Linked DNA regions of Pseudovibrio sp. Tun.PSC04-5.I4. The main gene of each other region encodes a partner of the protein of the gene in region 2 in a complex. Links are inferred from orthologs where the notes say so. Each region holds a gene or a part of one and is shown on either strand. Other genes may lie near its edges.

Region 1 (3,061 bases), 3.3 Mb from region 2 along the record:
CCCCTAGACCCGCGAGCGAGATTCAGGCCCATTTGGATCAGCTTGGTGTTCCACGTGGGTGCTATGACGGGATTGTATCTTCAGGTGGCGTGGTTCAGGCTGATTTGAGGGCCTTGGAACACGCAAAGGTTTACCATATCGGACCTGCAAAGAATCATAGTCTGTTCCATGGCGTGAATTTCGAATTTGCAGAGCCACAGAATGCCGATATCATTGTCTGCTCTGGCCTAAATGATAGACGCGTTGAGGAGCCAGAGGACTATCGCCCTCATTTTCAAGACCTGCTTAAGCTAAATTTGCCGCTGATCTGCGCCAATCCAGACATAGTGGCAGAACAAGGTGATAAGTTGGTTTGGTGCGGCGGTGCTCTTGCAAAGCTTTACGAAGAGATGGGCGGTGAAGTGATCATCACTGGCAAGCCGTTTCATCCAATTTATGAAATGGCCCTAGCAGAGTTGAACGCCTGTGCAGGAAAGTTGCTTGATAAAAAAGATATTTTGGCGATCGGAGACGGTATGCCGACAGATATTAAAGGGGCAAACGCCCAAGGCATTAGCGCTCTTTTCCTAACTGATGGCATTCATGCTGCCGATCTCTCCGATGACGCTCAAGCTGTTGTTGAAACCCTTGATGCTAAAGGATTGAGTGTGCACAGCTTCATGGGGCGGCTTGGATGGTAAGCTAGAGCAGTTTGCAGTTTGTCAAAGTTTACAACCTGCTCCAGTGAGGTATTTAGGCAAATAATTTATCAATATCATCCTGCTGAACTTCACCTAGCAGCGCATCAATCTCATCTTGAGAAACACCTTCACCTGCATGCTGCGGTCCGTGAAGGATTAGCTCACGCTTACGACGCTCGTCCTCAGTCTCGCCTGAATGACTATCGCTTTGAACTTCCTGCTCAAGACGTAAGCGTTCAACAAAATTAGCAACGCGCTGATCAATTGTGTTCAACGCTCCAACGACTTTGGAGATCCGTTGACCAGTAATATCTTGAAACGCGCAGGCTTGGAAAATTTCCATAACCTGATCATTGACCACATTTTGATAGGTATCCCTATCGTCAGGATCAGCTGCCATAATTAATTCGGCCGCCGTCATGATTGTATGCGTGGCTTCCTCTGTGGAAGAAACAATAGCATCCAGCTCACGACCAGCTTCTGGGATATGATTATCTCTCATATCAGTGACACGGAGTTTACCAATTTCAGCTTTCATCCGCGCAATTTCAGCGCCGATTTCTGCCAATTCTAGGGTAACAGCAGGTTGGATGTGCTCAATGATACTTCCCATTGAGCCTGTCATCACTTCTGCAAGTCCCATGATGTCGGTTAATGTTACTTCGCTGGACTTTTCACGGCTTTCTTCAAGAAAGTCGATGAGTTGCTGAATATCAACATTTGGCAAAACAACATTTCTCCCTTTATCTCAACAGGAAACGCCTCCTGCAGACACAGTATGCCTGTCGGTTGTGAGATATCTCCAACCTTGTATCCGGTCAGTTGGGTGCAAAAAAGGGTTGGGGTGCTTTCGTTTTGGCGTCCTCACCCCAGCCCATAATATTCACAGTACACGCAAAACAGATTAATCGGCGAAAACCGCTTCGATCTTGCCTTTAAGAGTTTGCGCGTTAAACGGCTTAACGATGTAGTTGTTAACCCCTGCCTTTTTGGCAGCGATTACGTTTTCCGTTTTAGATTCAGCCGTAACCATAATGAATGGTGTCTTACAAAGAGCCGCGTCCTGTCTGACCTGCTTGAGCAGCTCATATCCAGTCATCGGTTCCATGTTCCAATCCGAGATAACCAGGCCGTAACGGCGCTGTTTCATTTTCTCGTAGGCCTCAGTGCCATCAGCCGCATCATCGATGTCCGTAAAGCCAAGTTGCTTCAACAGGTTACGAATGATTCGAATCATGGTCTTATAATCATCGACAACCAGAATTGGCATCTGAAGATCAAGGGCCATGTAAAACTCCATATTCTCAAGAGGCTGCCGAAGCCTCTCTGCTATACTTACGCGACCACGACATTTATCGGTCACACTGGACGCAGGTGCCCCTTTCAATCAAAGGGATCCCACCAATTCAACTTCGCGAAATTAACGTCCCTATGTTATAGTTAGGTTAATTTCTCCAATACGATTTCAATAATGCTAAAAGCCTAATTGTTTTTTTGGGTCTGGCTTATTAGTTTTTCTGCGCATTTTGCTGGCAATACTGCCTGTGGTTTATCCAAGGAAACACTATGCTCAGCCTTCGTCCACTCGCTTATGAAGATCTCACCGTCGGCATGATTGAAGTTTATACCAAGCATGTCATTTCCCAAGATATTGTCGGATTCGCCGAGGTTTCCGGTGATCGAAACCCCATCCACCTTTCAGAGCATTTTGCAGCAAAGACCCCTTTTAAAAATCGTATCGCGCACGGTCTTTACACCGCGAGCCTTATCTCAGCCGTACTTGGAACGCGATTACCGGGCCCAGGTGCAATTTATTTGTCTCAATCTTTAAATTTTAAAGCGCCTGTGTATATCGGCGACGATATTGAGGTGCGCGTGAGCGTTGCTGAGCTGATTGATAAGGGGTGTCGTGCCCGACTCGATTGTAAATGTTTAGTTGAAGGTAAAGTGGTTTTGGAAGGGGAAGCGATGGTCAAAGTCCCTAGGCAGTCTGAGATGAGTGTCCCGCTCTAACAGGCTTTATTATTGAAAGAGGCTGTAGATTCTTGTGTCTGGTCCGGTATACGTACCCTGAAATGCTTGACGAGGACGCATTCACGCGGCACCGTCTCGCAAAATTCTTCTAATAGAGCGGGATGGACAGTTCATGAGTGAGCCGACCAAGCAGGCGCATTCTTTTCAACATATCACCGACCTAGCGCAGTTCCCTGAGGAGCTGCGCGGCAGTGTTGTTGCAATTGGCAATTTTGACGGTGTCCATCGCGGTCACCGTACTGTGCTCGATTATGCACGCCAAGAGGCTGAAAAGCTCGGTGTACCAGCGCTCGCTATGACCTTTGAGCCTCATCCCCGCACAGTTTTTCGCCCGGACCATCCGGTGT
Region 2 (3,602 bases):
GGTTGGATGGGTTCACTTCCATCTCGTTTTTCGGCAGATTAAGGACCTCTCCTACAGCATCAATCACGAGGCCGTAGGACTCACCTTTGTATTCGATGCCAACAGCCATCATCCCCTGATCAGCATCATTTGGCTTAAGGTGCAGCTTGCGGCGCATGTTGATGGCAGTCACGATGCGACCGCGCAGGTTCAAGACACCTTCAACCTCAGGCGGGGCCAACGGAACATGCGTCACTTTCTCAGGCACAAAAACATCATGCACCTGAGAGATAGGAAGACCAAACAACTGTCCCCCGATAACAACGGTCACATACTGGATGTGATCGCTGCTGCCCTGACGAACGTCGTTGTCGACGACAGTGAGTCTATTAGCGGTCATGCTGCAACTCCCAATTCATTGGTCAATACATCTTTAAGCGCTGCAAGCAATCCTGGACGGTCAAACTTGGCAACATAGTCATCGAAGCCAGCCTGACGGCCTTTTTCAATGGATGCCGGTGTGACCACAGCAGACAACGCAATAATTGGGAGATGGCGGAAGCGTGTATCACCACGCAAGCTCTCACAGAATTCATAGCCGCTGATATCTGGCATCTCAATGTCAGTCACAATCGCAGAGAAGTCTGTTCCCTTTTCCATCAACTCATATGCGGTTTGAGCGCTAGAGCAAACAGTTACATCGTATCTTGCCGCTTTCAGAACCGGTGTTAGCATATTGCGGAAGAAGGCACTGTCATCGATGAAGAGAAGTTTTCTCGCCTTCGAGGTCGTGTTGATTTCTTTGCGCATAAACCAGTCATCAAAGGCTAATGGCAGGTAATAACCAAGGTCAATAACCTCAGTTGCACGCTCCCGAACAATGGCAGACCCCAGCACGCCCTGACGCTCTGAAACCACTTCAATGTTCATCTGGTCTTCAACAATGTCCACGATCTTGTCAACAACCAGACCCATGGAACGACCATTGTCAGAGAACACCAGCATTGGCTGAGTGCCTTCAGTCTTATGGGTGTCACCTTCATTGAGGTAAACCAGAGGCATCAATGCCCCACGGTACTGCACCAGATCACGACCATTGGAACGTTCGATCTTGGAGATGTCGAACTCCTCAAGACGGGTAACCAGAGACAATGGAACCGCTTTAGGCTCATCAGAACCGGAACGGAACAGCAGCAGTGAAATTGGTGCATCCACGTCAACTACGCTCAGATCTTCCTGAGATCGCTCATCGTCCGCAGTATCGCTCAAGGTTCCTGATGCGTGACTTGCCATCGCGCTGGCCACACCATTTGGATCGATGATCATAATAACGGAGCCATCGCCAAGGATGGTATTGCCGGAGAACATGTTGATGTTGCGCAGCATGGAAGACATTGGCTTCACAACAATCTCATCCGTGTGGAAGACACCATCAACAACAACGCCGAACAACTGACTGCCAACTTGCATAACCACGATAAAGCCATTGTCTTCATCAAGATCAGCGTCTTCAGTCTGACCAAGCAATTCTGACATATGTACCAGTGGCAAAAGCTTACTGCGTAAGCGCAGGACCGGGCGATCTTTAAGCCGCTCTATACGATGTTCTGAGTTGGACTGAACACGCACCAGTTCCACCACGGAAAGCTGAGGGATCGCATAACGATTACCGGCTGCTTCCACGATCAACGTGGACACAATAGCAAGTGTCAGTGGAATCTTGATGATGAAGCTTGATCCACGGCCCGCCGTCGAGCGCAAATCAATTGAGCCACCAATCATTTCCACATTGTTACGGACAACATCCATGCCAACACCGCGACCAGATACACTGGTTACGCTTGCCGCTGTGGAGAAGCCGGCTGCAAAGATGAACTTATAGATCTGCTGATCTGGCATCTTTTCGAGTTCAGCTTCAGTCGTAATGCCGCTTTTAAGTGCCTTTTCCTTAATTTTTTCAAGGTTCAGACCGCGACCATCATCTTTAACCTCGATGATGATGTGACCACCTTCATGGTAAGCAGAAAGAGTGATGTTCCCTTTTTCCGGCTTGCCAGCAGCGACACGTTCAGCAGGATCTTCCAAACCGTGGTCGGCAGAGTTACGGATCATATGTGTCAGTGGATCTTTGATCAGCTCCAGAACCTGACGATCAAGTTCTGTCTCAGCACCAATCATCTCAAGCCCGATAGGCTTGTTCAGTTCCTGAGAAAGATCGCGAACAACACGTGGAAGCTTCTGCCATGCGTTACCGATTGGTTGCATGCGCGTCTTCATCACACCTTCTTGCAACTCACCCGTCACATTGGACAGACGCTGCAGAGGCACTTTGAACTCGCTGTCTTCATGACGACGAGCGATTTCCAGCAGCTGGTTGCGTGTCAGCACCAGTTCAGAAACCATTGTCATCAAGTGTTCCAGTGTCTCAACGTTCACACGAATAGATTGATTGGAAACACTTTGGCCAGATGCTTTACCTACACCACTTGGATTTTTTGGCTTCACCGCTTCTTGCTGAGGAGCTTTTACCTCTGCAGGAGAAGTTGCGGAGATAGGAGCAACAAGTTCGGTTTCTTCCTCAATCTCTTCTTCGGCAACTGGCAGTTCAATCTCGATATCAGCTTCCTGAAAGGCGCGTTCAAGATCCTCTAAGGAAACTTCACCAGGACGAAGCGGACGCTCCAAAACCTGTAAGACATCGTTGCCTTCTTCCTCCTCAGCAGCTTTATCCTCCGCCATAGCAGCAGCCATGTCGTCATCTTCTGCGCTCAGAGCAAGACGCTCCAATTCATCAATCAGATCGCGGTCCGTGCCATCAGGCTCAGCACCATTAGCAGTTTCAAGATCCGTAAGAATATCTTTAATTCGATCAATTGAACCAAGAACAAGTGTCACAGCTTCATGGGTTACAGGAACACCATCGCGGAACTTGCCCATCAAAGTTTCAGCAGCGTGAGCAATTGCTTCCAACCGCGGCAGTCCTAAGAACCCACAAGTGCCTTTTATCGTATGCACCAACCTGAAGATGTTGTTGAGAATTTTTGCGTTGTTTGGCTCTTGCTCAAACTTCACCAATTCTACGTCGACAACATCCAAGCTTTCATTGGTCTCAGTGAGAAACTCTCTGAGAAGATCGTCCATGCCCGCACCCACTCAATGCTTAAGGGAGCCTCAACATGAGACTCCGAAATTTCGTTAAGGTTGAGTGTTAAGCGAAACGGTTAACATAGGTTGAAAGATTGTGAGATTCATCCAACCTAGGATAACTGATTGTTTTTAACTAGGGATCATACGGATGTAGAAACATGAGTATTCACCTTGCATATAACGATGTCACCGTCTTTAGATAACTCAATATTGAATCCCGCCTCACCTGCTAACAAAACGGCATAAATTGGCTGAACTGTATGAGCATCAATGCGTTCTGGCTCCTGTCCAGACAATATTTCACCTACAACCTGTGGGATTCGTGCATTGGTTCCCTCGGCTTTGAGTAGAAAATTTGGAGCCTGTGCATCCTCTTCCATACTGATGGTAATAATCCCACCCCGTGGAACACATTGATTCATGAGTAAAAGGAGATTCAAAACCAGTTTCACCTGATTCTTAGGCAAAAGCAGGCG

Evidence for each region.
Region 1: the proteins of BLS62_RS22510 (region 2) and BLS62_RS06880 are in contact, whole or in part, in a solved structure (PDB 1A0O), measured with the Escherichia coli proteins. The link is inferred for Pseudovibrio sp. Tun.PSC04-5.I4 from one-to-one orthologs.

The regions. Positions count from the first base shown.
Region 1 is NZ_FNLB01000006.1:402,794-405,854, reverse strand. The notes cover bases 277-3,010. They hold BLS62_RS06880 (response regulator), read right to left. Parts: upstream 1,969-3,010; coding sequence 1,585-1,968; downstream 277-1,584. Other genes in these bases: BLS62_RS06870 (bifunctional riboflavin kinase/FAD synthetase), read left to right, coding at 2,827-3,010; BLS62_RS06875 (MaoC family dehydratase), read left to right, coding at 2,247-2,693; BLS62_RS06885 (protein phosphatase CheZ), read right to left, coding at 733-1,407; BLS62_RS06890 (TIGR01459 family HAD-type hydrolase), read left to right, coding at 277-680. Also shown: more of BLS62_RS06890, read left to right, coding at 1-276; more of BLS62_RS06870, read left to right, coding at 3,011-3,061. UniProt on the Escherichia coli protein: Involved in the transmission of sensory signals from the chemoreceptors to the flagellar motors.
Region 2 is NZ_FNLB01000006.1:3,695,703-3,699,304, reverse strand. What follows is about bases 176-3,450. They hold BLS62_RS22510 (hybrid sensor histidine kinase/response regulator), read right to left. Parts: upstream 3,121-3,450; coding sequence 376-3,120; downstream 176-375. Other genes in these bases: BLS62_RS22505 (histidine phosphotransferase ChpT), read right to left, coding at 3,267-3,450; BLS62_RS22515 (chemotaxis protein CheW), read right to left, coding at 176-379. Outside these bases: more of BLS62_RS22515, read right to left, coding at 1-175; more of BLS62_RS22505, read right to left, coding at 3,451-3,602. UniProt on the Escherichia coli protein: Involved in the transmission of sensory signals from the chemoreceptors to the flagellar motors. CheA is autophosphorylated; it can transfer its phosphate group to either CheB or CheY.